3 regions of the Kitasatospora sp. NPDC094019 genome follow, and region 1 is predicted to be linked to each of the others. Evidence: riboswitches for the same ligand, from Rfam matches in the RefSeq annotation. Region 1 holds a riboswitch; each other region holds the start of a gene.

Region 1 (5,388 bases):
GAGCACCAGCGGCCGCCAGTCCGGGGTGCCGAACTCCTCCTCGATCTCCGCGGCGAGCGCCCGCACCCGGTCGGTGTAGGCCCGGTACTCGGCGAGGTCGGTGCGGGACGGGTAGGCGAAGGCGATGTGGACGACCCGGTCCCGCCACTCGGGGCGGGTGCGCAGCAGGTGCCGGTAGGCCAGGAAGCCGCGGACGATGTTCTTGCTCAGCTCGGTGCGGTCGACCCGGACGATCGTGCGGCGGTCGCCGACGGTCGCGCGCAGGGTGGCGAGCCGCTCGTCGACGTCCGGCCGGTGGGCCCGCTCGCGCAGGAAGTCGGCGTCGGCGCCGAGGCCGTGGACGCCGAGGGCGGTGGTGCGGCCCCCGAACGTCACGGTGAGCGCCTCGCGGTCGACGTCCGCGCCGAGGTACCGCTCGCAGCAGTCGGCGAAGGCGAGGGCCCAGCGGCGGGTCAGGAAGCCCGCCCGGTCGGCGCCGAGGATGCCGGTGAGGACGGTCCCGGCGATGTCGTCGGGCAGCAGCCGCAGGTACTCGGGCGGCGCCCAGGGGGTGTGCGAGAAGTGGCCGATCCGCAGGTCGGGGCGGGCGGCGCGGAGCAGCGCCGGGACCAGTGAGAGGTGGTAGTCCTGCACCAGGACGGCGGCCCCGGGGGCGGCCTCGGCGGCGAGGGCCTCGGCGAAGGCCGTGTTGTACGCGGTGTAGGCCGCCCACTCGGTGCGGAAGCCGGCGTCGAAGACGGGTTCGGTCGGGGTGTTCCAGAGCAGGTGGTGGACGAACCAGAGGGTCGAGTTGGCGATGCCGTTGTACGCGCGGGCGAAGGTCTCGGGATCGATGCCGAGCATCCGGACGGCCTGGCCGCCGACGTCGTGGCCGGCCCGGTCGAGCCTGCCGTCCGGGGCCTCGCGGGCGGCCCTGCGGTCGGCGTCGGAGAGGGCGGCGCAGACCCAGACGGCGTCCGGGTCGTCGATCGCGGACAGCCCGGAGACCAGCCCGCCGCCGCCTCTGCGGAGGGTGAGGCTGCCGTCCTCGGCGGTGCCGAACGACACCGGCCCCCGGTTGGACGCCACCAGCACGGGGGCGGCGCCGGTCGGATTCGAACGTTCGGTCGTGAGATCGCCCATGGTTGGTTCGTTGCCGTGGCTCCGGGGCGGCAAACCCGCGGGACGCGTCATCGGTGTCGGGTGGCGTACTCGGGAAGGGTGTGCATCGGCGGCCGCTCGGTCGCGCTGACCGGGTGGGTGTGGGCGGTGAAGGCGCGGGTCAGCGGGTCGCGGGTGAACTGGGTGAGCTGGGGGCGAACCAGGTCGGCGGACGCCTTCAGCCGGTGGGTGCGGTCCAGCCGCTCCAACGCGGTGCGGTAGATGGTGGCCGCCATCCGGCCGAGTGCCTGGGCGTCCTGGTGCCGGTGGTGGCGGATGCCGACGTCCACCTGCGCGAGCGCGTCCAGTCCGGCCGTCTCCAGGGCGTCGACGAGCAGGCCGAGCTCGACGCCGTAGCCGGTGGGGAAGGGCAGCCGTTCGAGCAGGGAGCGGCGGGCCGCGTACTCGCCGCCGAGCGGCTGGACGAAACCGGCGAGTTCCGGCCAGTGCAGATTGAGCAGCGGCCGGGCGACCAGTTCGGTGACCCGGCCGCCGCCGGCCGGTACCACCGCGCCGTCGGCCTCCAGCGGCCGGTCGTACATCGCCTTGACCAGCTGGATGTCCGGCTCGGTCAGCAGCGGGCCGAGGATGCCGGAGACCAGGGTGGGGTGGAACTCGCGCAGGTCGGCGTCCACGAAGCAGACGATCTCGCCGCGGGTGACCAGCAGCGACCGCCACAGCACCTCGCCCTTGCCGGGGGCGGCGGGCAGCCGGGGCAGAATGGCGTCCCGGTGGACGACGGTGGCACCGGCCGCGGCGGCGACCTCGGCGGTGGCGTCGGCGGAGCCGGAGTCGACCACCACCAGCTCGTCCACCAGCGGCAGCCGCTCCATCAGTTCCCGCCGGATCACCCGGACGATCCCGCCGACGGTGGCCTCCTCGTCCAGGGCGGGCAGCACGACGCTGACGGTGCCGGCCGGACCGAGGGCGCGCTTGGCGGCCACGAGCGTGTGAACCGGCCGGTCGGCCGCGGTCCACGAGCGCCGCCGCAGCCAGGACGCGGTCTCGGGGAGGGGCGCGGGGGTCGGTTCGGCGGGCACGGTGCTCTCCTCGACGGATGGGGCTCCCCCGGCCCTCGGCCGGGAGAGAGTGGGACGGGTCATCTCGCGTGGCGGACGGTCCCGTTCGGGGCCGGGGCCTTCGGATACAGTCTTCGTACAGCGGTCGGACCTTCGCACGCCGGGGTCGCCACTGCGCAGAACCACAACTTCACAGAGCTCATCCAGAGGGACTGAGGGAACGGCCCGTTGACGTCCCGGCAACCTTCTCGCACGGTCGGCCCACGGCCCCGGCGGGACAGGTGCCAATTCCGGCCCGGGCGCGACCGCGTCCTGGGGAAGATGAGGAGAGAGGTCTCCGTACCATCATGGCTATCGACACCGCCGCACCCGTCGCCGTCGACCTCGGCCCCGCCACCGCGCTGTCCTGTCGCGAGTGCGGCACCCGGTTCCCGCTCGGTCCCAGCTTCGCCTGTCTCGAGTGCTTCGGTCCGCTGGAGATCGCCTACGAGTTCGGCAGCGAGGGCGCCGAGGAGCTGCGCAAGCGGATCGAGGCCGGTCCGGCGTCGATCTGGCGCTACGCGCCGCTGCTGCCCGTCCCGGCCGACGTGGCGACCAAGCCGAACCTCAACCCGGGGTGGACTCCGCTGGTGAAGGCGGACAACCTGGGCCGCGAGCTCGGCTTCACCGGCCAGCTGCACATCAAGGACGACTCCGGGAACCCGACCCACTCCTTCAAGGACCGCGTGGTGGCCTGCGCCATCGAGGCGGCCCGGGTGTTCGGCTACACCACGCTGTCCTGCTCCTCGACCGGCAACCTGGCCGGCGCGGTCGGCGCGGCGGCGGCCCGGGCGGGCTTCCGGTCCTGCGTGTTCATCCCGCACGACCTGGAGCAGGGCAAGGTCGTGATGGCCGGGGTCTACGGCGGTGAGCTGGTCGGCATCGAGGGCAACTACGACGACGTGAACCGCTTCTGCTCGGAGCTGATCGGCGATCCGGCCGGCGAGGGCTGGGGCTTCGTCAACGTCAATCTGCGGCCGTACTACGGCGAAGGCTCCAAGACGCTGGCCTACGAGATCTGCGAGCAGCTCGGCTGGCGGCTGCCGGAGCAGATCGTGATCCCGGTCGCCTCGGGCTCCCAGCTCACCAAGATCGACAAGGGGCTGCAGGAGCTGATCAAGCTGGGCCTGGTCGAGGACCGGCCGTACCGGATCTTCGGCGCCCAGGCCGAGGGCTGCTCGCCGGTCTCGGCGGCCTTCAAGGCCGGTCACGACGTGATCCGGCCGGTCAAGCCGGACACCATCGCCAAGTCGCTGGCGATCGGCAACCCGGCCGACGGCCCGTACGTGCTCGACATCGCCCGGCGCACCGGTGGCGCGGTGGAGGACGTCACGGACGAGGAGGTCGTGGCGGCGATCCGGCTGCTGGCCCGGACCGAGGGCATCTTCGCGGAGACCGCGGGCGGCGTGACCGTCGGCGTGCTCAGGAAGCTGGTCGAGACCGGGCGGCTGGACCCGTCGAAGGAGACCGTCGCCATCAACACCGGGGACGGGCTGAAGACCCTCGACGCCGTCTCCGAGGCCGGCATGACCGCCGTCATCCGGCCGACCCTGGACGCCTTCCGGGGCGCCGGCCTCGCCTCCGACTGACCCCGTCGTCCCCGACCGCCCCGCCCAGCGCCCGTCGTAGCTAGGAGACCCCCATGAGCGCCAACGTCCGCATCCCGACCATCCTGCGCACCTACACCGGTGGCGTGAGCGAGGTGCCCGCCGAGGGCGCCACGCTGGGCGAGGTCATCGCCGACCTGGAGCGCAACCACGCCGGGATCGCCGCGCGGATCCTCGACGACACCGGCAAGCTGCGCCGTTTCGTCAATGTCTACGTGAACGACGACGACGTGCGGTTCGCCGAGGGCCTGGAGACGGAGATCAAGGACGGCGCGAGCATTTCGATCATCCCGGCGGTCGCCGGCGGGTGATCCTCCGGCGGTCCGTTCGCTCCGGGGCGGACGCGTCGTCGACGGCCGTCCGCGGCACGGAATTCCGTGCCGCGGACGGCCGCGCTTATTTTGGCGGGAATATATTCGGTCCCGGGCGGAGTAAAGTGTCGCTGGACCGGGAACAGCGCGCGCCCGCCGCCCTTGTCCGGGAACGAATCCACCGCACCGCCACCACCGCCGACGCCCCGCCCCACCGGAGTCGGGGCGGGTCCGGGACCGGGATACATGTCAGGCCGGTGTCAGAATTCTGGCGGACATTTCACGTAATAGGTCCGCTATGTCCGGCGGGGAATGCGGGACTTTATCCCGATTGCGCCCGTCCTGTCCAGTGGTGCCGCGGGTGAATTCCCCGCCATTGGCTCTGTTGCAGAGGGCGTCGATCCGGATACATTCAGCCGCGGTCGACGCAATCACCCGTTCGCCGGATGCCGTTCGGCGGCACCGGGAGGATTGCGGCGTGCGCGGCTGTGCCCAGGGGGGGTTCCCCGGGCCGGCCTCCAACCAGACCCGGGCCCGCAGACCTGCGGGCGCGTGAAGGGCCAGCACAGCACTAGGGGAGTTCGGAATGGCTCAGGGCACCGTCAAGTGGTTCAACGCGGAGAAGGGTTACGGCTTCATCGCGGTCGACGGTGGTGCGGACGTCTTCGTCCACTACAGCGCGATCCAGATGGACGGCTACCGCACCCTTGAGGAGGGCCAGCGGGTCGAGTTCGAGATCTCTCAGGGGCAGAAGGGTCCGCAGGCGGACATGGTCCGCGCGGCGGTCTGACCTTTCCGACACCCGGGAGCTCTGCTCGGCCCATCGGCTGGCGCACCTCTTGATTCTCACGGCGGGCCCGTACGACCTCGGTCGTACGGGCCCGCCGCCATGCCCGGCCCCGGGGGCCGGGGTGGTCGGGGGCGGCCGCGCGGGGTGGGTGGCGCGGCTCGCGGATTGCCCGATTGGGCTTGCACTCACCCACCCGGAGTGCTAATCATTGGCGTTAGCACTCACAGCTTGAGAGTGACAGCGGACCGGGTCGGTGAGGCCCCAGGGAGCGGTAGGGGAATGGACCCCCGCACACCAGGGCCGTCCGTCGCGGGCACCCCTTGGTCCGAGCAGTCGACCGTGTCCCGGAGGACCACTTCTGATGGCCAAGATCATCGCCTTTGATGAGGAAGCTCGCCGCGGCCTTGAGCGCGGCATGAACCAGCTTGCCGACGCAGTGAAGGTCACGCTCGGCCCCAAGGGCCGCAACGTCGTTCTGGAGA
Region 2 (5,388 bases), on a different contig from region 1:
GCTGCGGGCCAAGGGCGAGACGGTCGACGAGATCTCCGGACTGGTCGACTCGATGTACGCGCACGCCGAGCCGCTGGACATCCCCGGCCCGGCGGTGGACATCGTCGGCACCGGTGGTGACCGGGCCAGGACCGTCAACATCTCGACCATGTCGGCGATCGTCGCGGCCGCGGCCGGCGCCAAGGTGGTCAAGCACGGCAACCGGGCCGCGTCCTCGTCCAGCGGCTCCTCGGACGTGCTGGAGAAGCTGGGCATCAGCCTGGACCTCCGGCCGCGCCGGGTCGCCGAGATCGCCGAGGAGGTCGGGCTCACCTTCTGCTTCGCCGCGACCTTCCACCCGTCGATGCGGCACGCCGCGCCCGCGCGGCGCGACCTCGGGGTGCCCACCGCCTTCAACATCCTGGGGCCGCTGACCAACCCGGCCCGGGTGACGGCGCACGCGATCGGCTGCTTCGACACCCGCCTGGCGGGGCTGATCGCCGGGGTGCTCGCCCGGCGCGGTGCCACCGCGCTGGTCTTCCGGGGCGACGACGGGCTGGACGAGCTGACGATCAGCACCACCTCGCGGGTGTGGGTGGTCCGCGACGGCGCCGTCACCGAGACCTCCTTCGACCCGCGCGAGGTCGGCATCGAGCCGGTCGGCATCGAGGCGCTGCGCGGCGCGGACCCGGCGTACAACGCGGAGGTCGCGCGCCGGGTCCTCGCCGGGGAGCACGGCCCGGTCCGCGACGCGGTGCTGCTCAACTCGGCGGCCGCGCTGGTGGCGCTGGACCTCACCGACGCGCCGCTCGCGGAGCAGCTCGGGGCGGCCATGCGGCGTACCGCGACGGCGATCGACTCGGGTGCCGCGCGGGATCTGCTGAAGCACTGGTCCGAGGCCACCGCCCGGGCATGACACGGCAGTTGGGGCCCACCGGGAATCCTCCCGGTGGGCCCCGACCGGTGTCCGGGATGTGGACCCCTGTTTGACCGGGGGACGCACCCGATCTACAGTCTTGGCCAGGTCATGAGTGACAGCGACAAGCCCCAGCTTGCTGTCCGGCAACCCTCCTTCCGTGGCGGGGTGCCCTGGGTGAGGACCGGGCCGTGCGGCGAGCCGTCCGCGTGGCAAGCGCGGACACCCGGATCATCACGCACTCCCGGGGTCCCTGACCCGTAGACGGAGTGCATCCCCATGTCTCTCGCCACCGACCTCGCCATCGACCTCGGTACCCCCCTCGCCGTCCTCGGCCACGACGTCGAGGTCCCGCTCGCCAACGGCGACAAGGTCGCCTACGCGGCGCTCGACTACGCCGCCAGCGCCCCGGCGCTGCAGCGGGTCTGGGACGAGGTCGCCGCCTACGCCCCCTACTACGGCAGCGTGCACCGCGGCGCCGGCTACCTGTCCCAGCTCTCCACCGACCTGTTCGAGCAGAGCCGCCGCACCGTCGCCGAGTTCCTGGACCTGCGCGAGGACGACCAGGTGGTCTTCACCCGCGCCACCACCGACTCGCTCAACCTGCTGGCCGGCGCCGTCCCGGCCGGGACCCGGGTGTTCGCCTTCGAGACCGAGCACCACGCCTCGCTGCTGCCCTGGGCGCACGCCGGCCTGACCGTCACCTGTCTGCGCGCCCCGCGCTCGCACGCCGAGGCCGTCGCCGCCTTCGAGGCCGCGCTCGCCGAGGCGCCCGAGGGCCCGAAGCTGCTCTGCGTCACCGGCGCGTCGAACGTCACCGGCGAGCTCTGGCCGGTCGCCGAACTGACCAGGACCGCCCACCGCCACGGCGCCCGGGTGGTGCTGGACGCCGCGCAGCTGGCCCCGCACCACCGGGTCTCGGTGCGCGAGCTGGACGTCGACTGGATCGCCTTCTCCGGTCACAAGCTGTACGCGCCGTTCGGCTCCGGGGTGCTGGCCGGCCGGTCCGACTGGCTGGACGAGGCCGAGCCGTACCTGGCCGGCGGCGGCGCCACCCGTACGGTGGCCCGCGAGACCGACGGCTCGGTGGCCGTGCAGTGGCACACCGGCCCGGCCCGGCACGAGGCCGGCTCCCCGAACGTCATCGGCGTGTACGCGATCGCGGCGGCCTGCCGGGCGCTCACCGAGGCGGGGTTCGACGCCCTGGAGGCCCGCGAGCGGGCGCTGGTGGCCCGGCTGAAGGCCGGTCTGGCGGAGATCCCCGAGGTCAGGGTGCTGAACCTGTTCGGTGCCGACTCGGAGCGGGTGGGCGTGCTGTCCTTCGTGGTCCGGGGCTGGAACAGCTCGCACTTCTCGGCCGCGCTGTCCGCCGAGTACGGCATCGGGGTGCGGGACGGCCTGTTCTGCGCCCACCCGCTGGTGCGCACCCTGCTCGGCGACGAGGAGGCCGCGCCCTCGGAGTGCGGCGCGCCGGAGCCGTCGCTGCCGGGCGAGCGCAGCCTGAACGCGATCCGGGTGAGCTTCGGCGCCGGCACGCCGGACGAGCACGTGGACCGGTTCCTCACCGCCGTCCGGGAGCTGGTCAAGGACGGCGCGGCGTGGAGCTACCGGAACGAGGGCGGCCGCTGCGTCGCGGACACCCGCCGGGAGGGCTGAGGCCCCGTCGGGAGTGGCCGCTCCGCGGCTACCCCTTCCTCCCTATTCCTCCAGGCCGATCGCGAACGCGGCCTCCAGGTCGTGCTGGGAGTAGGTGCGGAAGGCGATCTGGGTCTCGGTGTGGGCCACGCCCGGGACCTTGTTCAGCCGACCGGGGATCACGTCGGCGAGGTCGTCGTGGCGGCGCACCCGCACCATCGCGACCAGGTCGTAGCCGCCGGTCACCGAGTAGACCTCGCTGACGCCCTCGATGGCGGCGATCGCCTCGGCGATCTCCGGGATGCGGTCGACGCTGGTCTTGATCAGGACGATGGCGGTGATCACGGTGGCGTACTCCTTTGTGAGGTGCCGCCAGGGTAGCGGGCGTCGGTCGCACCGTCGCGGGGGCGGGGGCGGCGGGGGCGGCGCTCGGCCAGGGCGCACGCGTAGAGGAAGCCGGTCATGAAGCCGATCACGTGCACCAGGTACGCCACCCCGGGTCCGGCGGAGTGCACCGACCACCACTGGAGCGTGAACCACAGGCCCAGCACCAGCCAGGCCGGGAACCGCAGCGGCAGGAAGAGCAGCAGCGGGACGAGCGTGGTGACCCGGGCGTGCGGGTGGAAGCGCAGGTAGGAGCCGAGCACGGCGGAGATCGCCCCCGAGGCGCCGATCAGCACCCGGGTCGAGTCCGCCGAATGGGCCTCGGCCAGCGCGAACCCGTAGGTGGTCAGCGCGCCGGCCGCCAGATAGAAGAGGAGGAACCGGGGGCGGCCGAGGCGGCGTTCCACGCTGGGGCCGAAGACGTACAGGAAGAGCAGGTTGCCGAGCAGGTGCAGCCAGCCGACGTGCAGGAAGAGCGCGCTGAGCACGGACAGGGCCGGGTGCTTGCCGGGGGTGGCCGCGGCCGGGCAGCCGGGTACCGGGTCCGGGGCCTCGGCCAGTTGGTCCGCGGTCAGCGGGTGGCCGGTCAGGAGCTCGGCGGGGACGGCCCCCCAGCGCTGCTCGTAGCGCTGCTCGGCGCAGACCCGGGCCTGGTCCCGGCCGTAGAGCGGGTTGAGCCCCGCGGCCGGCCCGAGCAGGAAGACCGCGGTGTTCAGCGCGATCAGCGCGTAGCAGACGGCCGGAGCGGTGGCGGCCGGTCGGCCGCGGTGCGCGCCGGGATGGGGGACCGGGATCGCCATGGGCTCCAGCATCCCCCCGGTACCCGGCGGGCACCGCGCGGTTACGGCAGGTGGGCTACCGCCCGGGACCGATCGGCCGGTGGCCGGGAAGGTTGCCCCAGGCAATAGGCTTGGGGCGGGCATTCCCGCCTCCCGCCGCCGACGCCGGGGCCCCGGGGGGAGAGCCCGAGCCCGTTCCGGGACCACCCGAGAGGACCCCCGATGACCGTCCCCGCCCTGACCGCCGAGACGCGCTGGCGCTGCACGCTCTGCGGCAACCTGACCCGCTTCGACGTGACCCGGACCGCCCGGGTGACCGAGTTCCTGCACTTCGACCTGGCCGGCGAGTCCAAGGTCGAGGAGACCCAGGTGCTCAGCGAGACCGTGGAGTCGGTGCGCTGCCGCTGGTGCAACGCGGCGGACCAGGTCGAGCTGGTGGCCCGTCCCGGTGCGGACGAGGCCGCCGAGGCGCCCGAACAGGGCTGACCGCCCGGTCCGTGCGGTGGGCGGTGCGCGGCGTGGCCGCCCGCCGCACGGGACAATACGGAGAGAACACGCGGAGTGTGACGGGGGTGGCGGCCGTGGGCCGTACCCCGCTGGACCAGGATCGGAGCCGAGGACGTGGTGGACGCAGCGAAGGAGCCCGCCGGGCCGCAGGGGCGGCAGCCCGCTGTGGACGCGCAGGCGCCGGACGCGGCCGTGGCCGCCCCGTCCGGCACCGAGGCCCCGGCGGCGCCCGCCGGTGAGGAGTCCGGCGCGGGTGAGGAGCCGGCGGCAGCGGACGGTACGGCGCTCCCGGAGGGAACAGCGGTCCCGCACGGTGCGGCGCTCCCGGACGGCACGGCCGACCCGGAGGGTGGCGCGGCGGTGGCCGAGACGCTGGACCGTCCGCTTCCGGAGGGGGTGCGCCGGCGGGTGGTCGGTCTGGCCTCGGACGCGCTCGGCGGCCTGCCGCTCGGCGAACTGCCCCAGTCGCTGCGCCAGTACGCCAAGTTCACCCCCGCCCGCCGGGCCAAGTACGCGGCGACCGCGCTGGCCGCGGCGCTGGAGGCGGAGCCGGCCTTCCGGGTGCGGATAGCGGAGCGGCTGAGGCTGGGGCAGCCGGACCTGGTCAGGGCCCTGGAGACGGGCGCCGTGCCGGGTGCCGCCGACCCGATGGACGTGGCCGCGGCCGCCTATCTGGTGCGGTCCGCCGGGTGGAGCCGGCTGGTGGCCGAGGCGGGCGAGGAGGCCGAGCGGGTCGGCACCGAGGGCGCGGTCGCGGAGGCGACCCGGCTGGTCGAGAAGCTGCAGGCCGAACTGGCCGAGCTGAGGACCACGGCCCGGGCCGACCTGGAGCGGCAGCGGGCCGAGTCGGAGGACGTCCGCAAGGAGGCCGAGTCGCTGCGTCGGCGGCTGCGTTCGCTGGAGAGCGACACCCGCCGGGCGCAGGCGGAGACCCGGAAGGTCACCGCCGAGCTGGAGGCGGTCAGGGCGCAGGCGGCGGCCGAGCGCGGCACCGCGGAGAGCGAGGCGAGGCGGCTGCGGCACCGGGTCACGGAGCTGGAGAACTCCGCCGAGCAGGGCCGGCGCTCCGCCCGGGAGGGGCGCAGCGTCGAGGACATGAGGCTGCGGCTGCTGCTGGACACCGTGCTGCAGTCGGCCCAGGGCCTGCAGCGGGAGCTGGCGCTGCCGGTCGCCCAGATCCGTCCGGCG
Region 3 (5,388 bases), on a different contig from region 1:
GCCGTTCCACTTGCTGTTGACGGTGCCGGCCCGGACGTCGTCGTAGCTGTCGATGACCTCGCCGTTGCGGGCGTCCACGAAGACGTGCAGGGTGCTCGGGGCGCTCGCGGTGCGGCCGGTGAGCACGGTCTCCCAGGCGAGCCGTCCGGCGCCGTCCTTGACCCGGACGACCAGCCGGCGGCTCTGGACGCCGTCCACGGTGGCCAGTTCGGTGCGGGCGGTGCGCTCCGCGTTGGCGGCGCTGACCAGGGCCGTGGTGGGCACCCCGATCGCGCCGGTGGAGGCGGACTGCAGGCCGCGCACCTTGCCCTGGCCGTCGGCGATGACGACGGCGTCGCCGCCGACGACCGGCAGGCCCTTGTAGGTGCGCTCGTAGGCGACCGAGTAGAGACCGCCCAGCCAGGGGGTCACGGACTGGCGCTCGTAGGTCTCGCCGGGTCCCTTGGCCAGGGCGTCCAGGCCGGCCGCGGCCGCCTGGTCGGCGGCGTTCACGGCGGCGGCCAGCGCGCTGGGGGGTGTCGGCGCGGCCGCACCCGGGGCGGCTCCGGCCTGTCCGACCGCGGTGGCGGTCAGCATGCCGGCCAGGACGGTCAGGGTGGTCCCCGCCGTCAGCAATCTGCGTTTCATTCCGAGGCTCCTCGAACGTGGGGGTGCTCGACCGCGGACGGTGTGCCGGAGGGGCGCTCACCGCAGGACGCTGGGGGACTGGTCTGCGGGCGTCCGCGCTCGGGTGCCGGAACCCTCACACGCCGTCATGCCTCGGTCAACGGGCTGGACACGTCGAACGGGGGGTTGGCAAGTTCCGTCAAGTGTCACCCTGACGCGTCAATGAGCCATCGGCACAAGAAACATGACGGTGAAAAAGGCGTCCGGGCAGGTCGGAGTGGTCGGAGAGGTCGAGACCGGTGCGTGGTGAGGTAGAGACCAATAGAGAGGAGAGGTTGAGACCACCGTGTAGAGAGGTTGAGACCAGCGTGCAGAAGTGGTTGAGACCACCTCATGTACGTCGGGGGTCCTCGTCCAGTACCGTCCTCCTCAGCGGACCTCTCCCACCGGAGGGCCCGGAACGCACTCGGGAGGGCAGCCCCGTGCACCGGAACCGGGCGGCGACCACGCCCGTCGAGGACCACCTCTGGCGGGCCTTCGGCCACCGGCTGCGGCAGTGGCGCCGTCGGGCCGGCCTGACCCAGGCCCAGCTCGGCGCCGAGATCGGCTACGACCACACCGCCGTCAGCAAACTGGAGCACGGCACCCGACGCACCAGCCCCCGGGTCGCCGACCGCCTCGACGACCTCCTCCACGCCGGCGGCGAACTGCGGGCCGCCTGCCGCCTCGCCGAGGAGGGACCGGCCCCGGCCTCCGTTCCCGTCCTCGTACCCGCTGTCGCCGTGCTCGGGGCGCCCCCGGTGCCCGTCCCCGGGGACTGGACCCGCCCCCCGCTGCCCGGCCCGCCGGTCGCCGCCCTGGCCCCTGTCCTGCCCGCCGGCCTCGCCGCCCACCTGCCCGACCGCCTCCCCGACTACGGGCTGCTCTGCCCCCTCCACGACGCGGCCGGCTGCGCCGTCCCCGCCGCGCCCGAACTGGCTGCCCTGCACACCGCGTTCCGCGCCGCCGACCCCGACACGACCGCCCCGCTCGACCCCGACACCGCCCACGCCCTGGCCGGCCTGCTCGCCGCCCACCTGCGGGCCGGCGACAGCCCCGCCGCTCCCGGCACCGCGGCCGTCGAGGACACCCTGCGGGTCGTCCTGCGCCGTCTGGCCGCCCACCCGGCCGGACCCGACCGTCGCCCGCTGGCCCGGCTCGCCGGCGAGTACGCCCACGCCGCGGGCGCCCTGCGGATGCAGGACGGCCGCAACGCCACCGCGATGGCCTGCTTCACCCGCGCCCTCGGCTGGGCCGAACTCGCCGGGGACCACGCCACCCAGGTCGCCGCCCTCAGTGACATGAGCTTCCTCGCCCGCCTCGACGGCGATCCGGACGCCGCGCTCGGCTACGCCCGCGAGATCTCCCGGGTGGCCCCGGCCCGGCACTGGGCCGGAGCCATGGGCCAGATCGCCCAGGCCCGCGCCCACGCCCTCACCGGCGACGTCCGCGCCACCGTCCGCCACCTCGGCCGCTCCCGGCTCCACCTCGACCACATCGGGGTCCACGACGAGTCCGACGCCGCCTGGCTCTCCATCGCCTCGATGCGGCTGCGGGTCGAGGCCGGCGCGGCCGCCGCCCTGCGCGACGCGGCCGCCGCCGTCGAGGACCCCCGGCTGGCCCGCCGGGCCGTCGACGCCGCCGAGACCGCGCTCGCGCTGCTCGCGCCCGACCAACTGCCCTCCGCCCGTCTGCTGTTCACCGTCCGGGTGGCCGACTGCCACCTGCTCGCCCAGGACCCGAGGGCGGCCGCCGACCTGCTGGGTCCGGTGCTCGCGGCGGCCGGCGGCGGGGTGGACGGGCTGCCGCCGCTGGTCCGGCGCGAACTCGCCGGGCTGCGCCGCCGCCTGGCCGGGCACGGCCTGGCCGGCTGAGGGGGCCGGGCGGGCCGAGCGGGGTCGAGCGGTGTCGAGCGTGCTGGGCGGGCCGAGCGGGCCGAGCACGTGGGCCGCGGCGCGCCCCGGCGCACTGTGGCGGGTGTGTTGCGCGCCCGTTGCGCCCCGTGCTGAACCGGCCGGTGGGCCGGATTCCGGGGCCCGGCCGATTGACGCGCTCGCCGGGCGCTTCCTAGACTCGGGGGCGGCGAAGAGTGTCAGCCCCAAGGCCCCGGCCGGCTGACCGGCAACCCCCACACTGCGGTGGGGTGCCCCGGGGATAAGCCAGGTGAGGGTCCGTCCGACCGACGGACCGTCACAAGCGCGGTCATGGGCCCGGGAGGGCGCGGGGGACGGAGAACGTCGTGGAACAGCGGGCAGGTGGACACCGCGCGGGTGCGTGGCCGTCGTCGCCCGTCGGTTCGCGTACGACGTCCGCCGCCCCGCTGCTCCGAGCCGACCTGCGACTGGTCGCCCGCCTCGACGTCGACCTGCTGCGGCGCGCCAGCTCCCTCTGTCGCTGAGCCGGTCGGCCGGCCGGGCGTCCCCGCCCGCCCCGGTCGGTCCCTCCGATTCCCTCGCCCACGAACCCGCGCGAGGAGGAGCGCCCAGCGGCCCGTCCTCCCGTGCGCCCTGCACCAGGAGAACGGATGTCCCCCCTTCCCGTGCCCCCGCCGCGTGATCCGTACGATCCGTACGGCCCGTCGAGAACCCCGCCCGCCGGCCGCGAGTCCGAGTACCGCCGGCTGCACCACGCCCTCGACCGCTGCGCCGCCGGCGCCGGGAGCGTGATCGTGCTGCACGGGTCCGTCGGCAGCGGGCGCAGCGACCTGCTCTACACCTTCACCGACACCGCCGCCGAGCGCGGCGTCCAGGTCCTGGTCGGCACCGGCTCGCCGCTCGAACGCGAGTTCCCGCTCGGCCTGGCCCGGCAACTCCTCCAGGGCGCCGACCTCGAACCCGAGGAGGCCGCCACCGCCGAGGCCCTGCTCGCCGAGGGCGCGGCCGCCGGCACCGACCCAGCCCCGTCCGACCGCCCCGCCGGGCGGCTCACCCAGCGCGTCCTGGAGGGCCTGTTCCGGCTGGTCCGCGGCCTGGCCGACCGCGCCCCCGTGCTGATCGCCGTCGACGACCGGCAGGACGCCGACCCGCAGTCGCTGGAGTTCCTGCTCTACCTGGTCCGCCGCACCCGGGGCACCGGCGTGCTCACCGTGCTCAGCTCGCGCGAGACCATGACCCCCGCCAACCCGCTGTTCGAGGTCGAACTCGCCCGCCAACCGCACCACCAGCACATCCGGCTCGACCTGCTGACCACCGGACTCGTCGCCGAGGTGCTGCGCACCCGGCTCGGCGCCGCGGCCGCCGACCGGTACGCCGCCGAGGCGCACACCCTCACCGGCGGCAACCCGCTGCTGGTGCACAGCCTCGTCGGGGACCAGGAGCGCGCCGGCAGCCCCGGCACCCTCGTCGTCGGCGAGGGCTATCGGCGCGGCCTGATGCACTGCCTGCACCGGATCGACCCGCTCGCCCTGCACTACGCGCGCGGCGTCGCGGTGCTCGGCGCCGGGGCCACCCCCGAACTCCTCGCCGAACTGCTGCTGCTCGCCCCCGACGCGCTGCCCCGGGCGCTGTACCTGCTGGACGCGGCCGGGCTGTTCCGCGACGGCGGCTTCCGCCATCCCACCGCCGCCGGGGACCTGCTCGCCGCGATGCGGCCGCTCGAACTCGCCGCCCTGCACCAGCGGGCCGGCCGACTCCTGCGGGCCGCCGGCGCGGCGGCGGCCACCGTCGACGGGCACGCCCGGGTGGCCGAGGGACATCTGCGCAGCTCGCTCGGGCCGGCGGCCGCCCCCGGCTCCGGGGACCCCGGCGCGGTGCTGCCGGAGTTCGGCGGCGGCGCGTGGGAGACGCCGGGCGCCGCCCTCGCCGCGGCGGACACCGTCGAGAACGAGAACGGGAACGAGAACGAGGGCGCCGCCGCGGAGCCGGCGCCACGGCGGGCCACCGCGACCGGCGGCTTCGGACCGGTACCGGCCCACCTGCTGCGGCTCCCGGCCGCGCCCGCCGGCCCCGCCGTCGAGTGCGTCCCCACCCTCCCCGGCACCGTCACCGACGCCGAAACCGCGCTGCGCCACGAACTCAAGCGCCTGCGCCTCCACTTCTGGCACGGCCGGATCGACGAGGGCACCGCCGCGCTCGCCCGCTTCGAAGCCGTCCCCGGCCAGGCCGACCGCACCGAGGCCCTGCGCCACTGGCTCGCCTACTGGTACCCCGCGCTGCTCCCCAACCCCGCCCGCCGGGCCGGGTCGGGCGACGGCGCCGACCGTGGCGACGGCATGCGGCTGCTGGCCGCCCTCCTCGCCGGCACCGTGACCCCCGAGGACGCCGTGGTCCGCGCCGAGCTCGTCCTGCGCGCCGGGCTCCTCGGCGGCGTGCGCACCGAATCCCTCACCGCCGCGCTCACCGTCCTGCTCTACGCCGACCGGGCCGACCGGGCCGCCCACTGGTGCGTCCCGCTCGCCGACCGCGCCGGTGCCCGCTGCGGCGCCCACTGGAACGCCCTGCTGGCCGCCCTGCGCGCCGAGGCGGCGCTGCGTCAGGGCGACCTGCGGAGCGCCGACGAGGCCGGGCGCGCCGCGTTCGCGCACGTCCGGCCGGAGGCGTGGGGCGTGGCCGTCGGGCTGCCGCTGGCGACCATGGCTGCCGCCCGCACCGCGCTCGGCCTGCACCAGGACGCGGCGCACTTCCTGGAGCTGGTCACCCCGGCGGGTCTGGAGCACACGCCCGCCGGTCTGCACCTCCGGTACGCGCTGGCCGGTCACCGGCTCGCCCTCGGCCGGGCCGAGCAGGCGCTCGCCGACTACCGCGC

What was found. A riboswitch is a leader RNA that binds a small molecule or an ion and turns the genes downstream of it on or off. The one in region 1 is predicted to bind S-adenosylmethionine.
Region 2: linked by a shared signal. The riboswitch ahead of ACIQ9P_RS02260 (aminotransferase class V-fold PLP-dependent enzyme) and the one ahead of thrC (threonine synthase) in region 1 are both predicted to bind S-adenosylmethionine.
Region 3: linked by a shared signal. The riboswitch ahead of ACIQ9P_RS32890 (AAA family ATPase) and the one ahead of thrC (threonine synthase) in region 1 are both predicted to bind S-adenosylmethionine.

What each region holds. Positions count from the first base shown of each region.
Region 1 covers NZ_JBIWIF010000006.1:512,375-517,762, reverse strand. The annotation lists gene ACIQ9P_RS17190 (trehalose-6-phosphate synthase) at 1-1,122, opposite strand, end outside; gene ACIQ9P_RS17185 (glucosyl-3-phosphoglycerate synthase) at 1,170-2,180, opposite strand; SAM riboswitch class I at 2,356-2,487, shown strand; gene thrC (threonine synthase) at 2,507-3,787, shown strand; gene ACIQ9P_RS17175 (ubiquitin-like small modifier protein 1) at 3,841-4,116, shown strand; gene ACIQ9P_RS17170 (cold-shock protein) at 4,703-4,906, shown strand; gene groL (chaperonin GroEL) at 5,268-5,388, shown strand, end outside.
Region 2 covers NZ_JBIWIF010000001.1:485,311-490,698, reverse strand. The annotation lists gene trpD (anthranilate phosphoribosyltransferase) at 1-895, shown strand, start outside; SAM riboswitch class IV at 1,003-1,120, shown strand; gene ACIQ9P_RS02260 (aminotransferase class V-fold PLP-dependent enzyme) at 1,175-2,551, shown strand; gene ACIQ9P_RS02255 (Lrp/AsnC ligand binding domain-containing protein) at 2,594-2,875, opposite strand; gene ACIQ9P_RS02250 (rhomboid family intramembrane serine protease) at 2,872-3,714, opposite strand; gene ACIQ9P_RS02245 (hypothetical protein) at 3,916-4,179, shown strand; gene ACIQ9P_RS02240 (NYN domain-containing protein) at 4,561-5,388, shown strand, end outside.
Region 3 covers NZ_JBIWIF010000020.1:141,044-146,431, forward strand. The annotation lists gene ACIQ9P_RS32880 (M28 family peptidase) at 1-627, opposite strand, end outside; gene ACIQ9P_RS32885 (helix-turn-helix domain-containing protein) at 1,089-2,519, shown strand; SAM riboswitch class IV at 2,727-2,850, shown strand; gene ACIQ9P_RS32890 (AAA family ATPase) at 3,170-5,388, shown strand, end outside.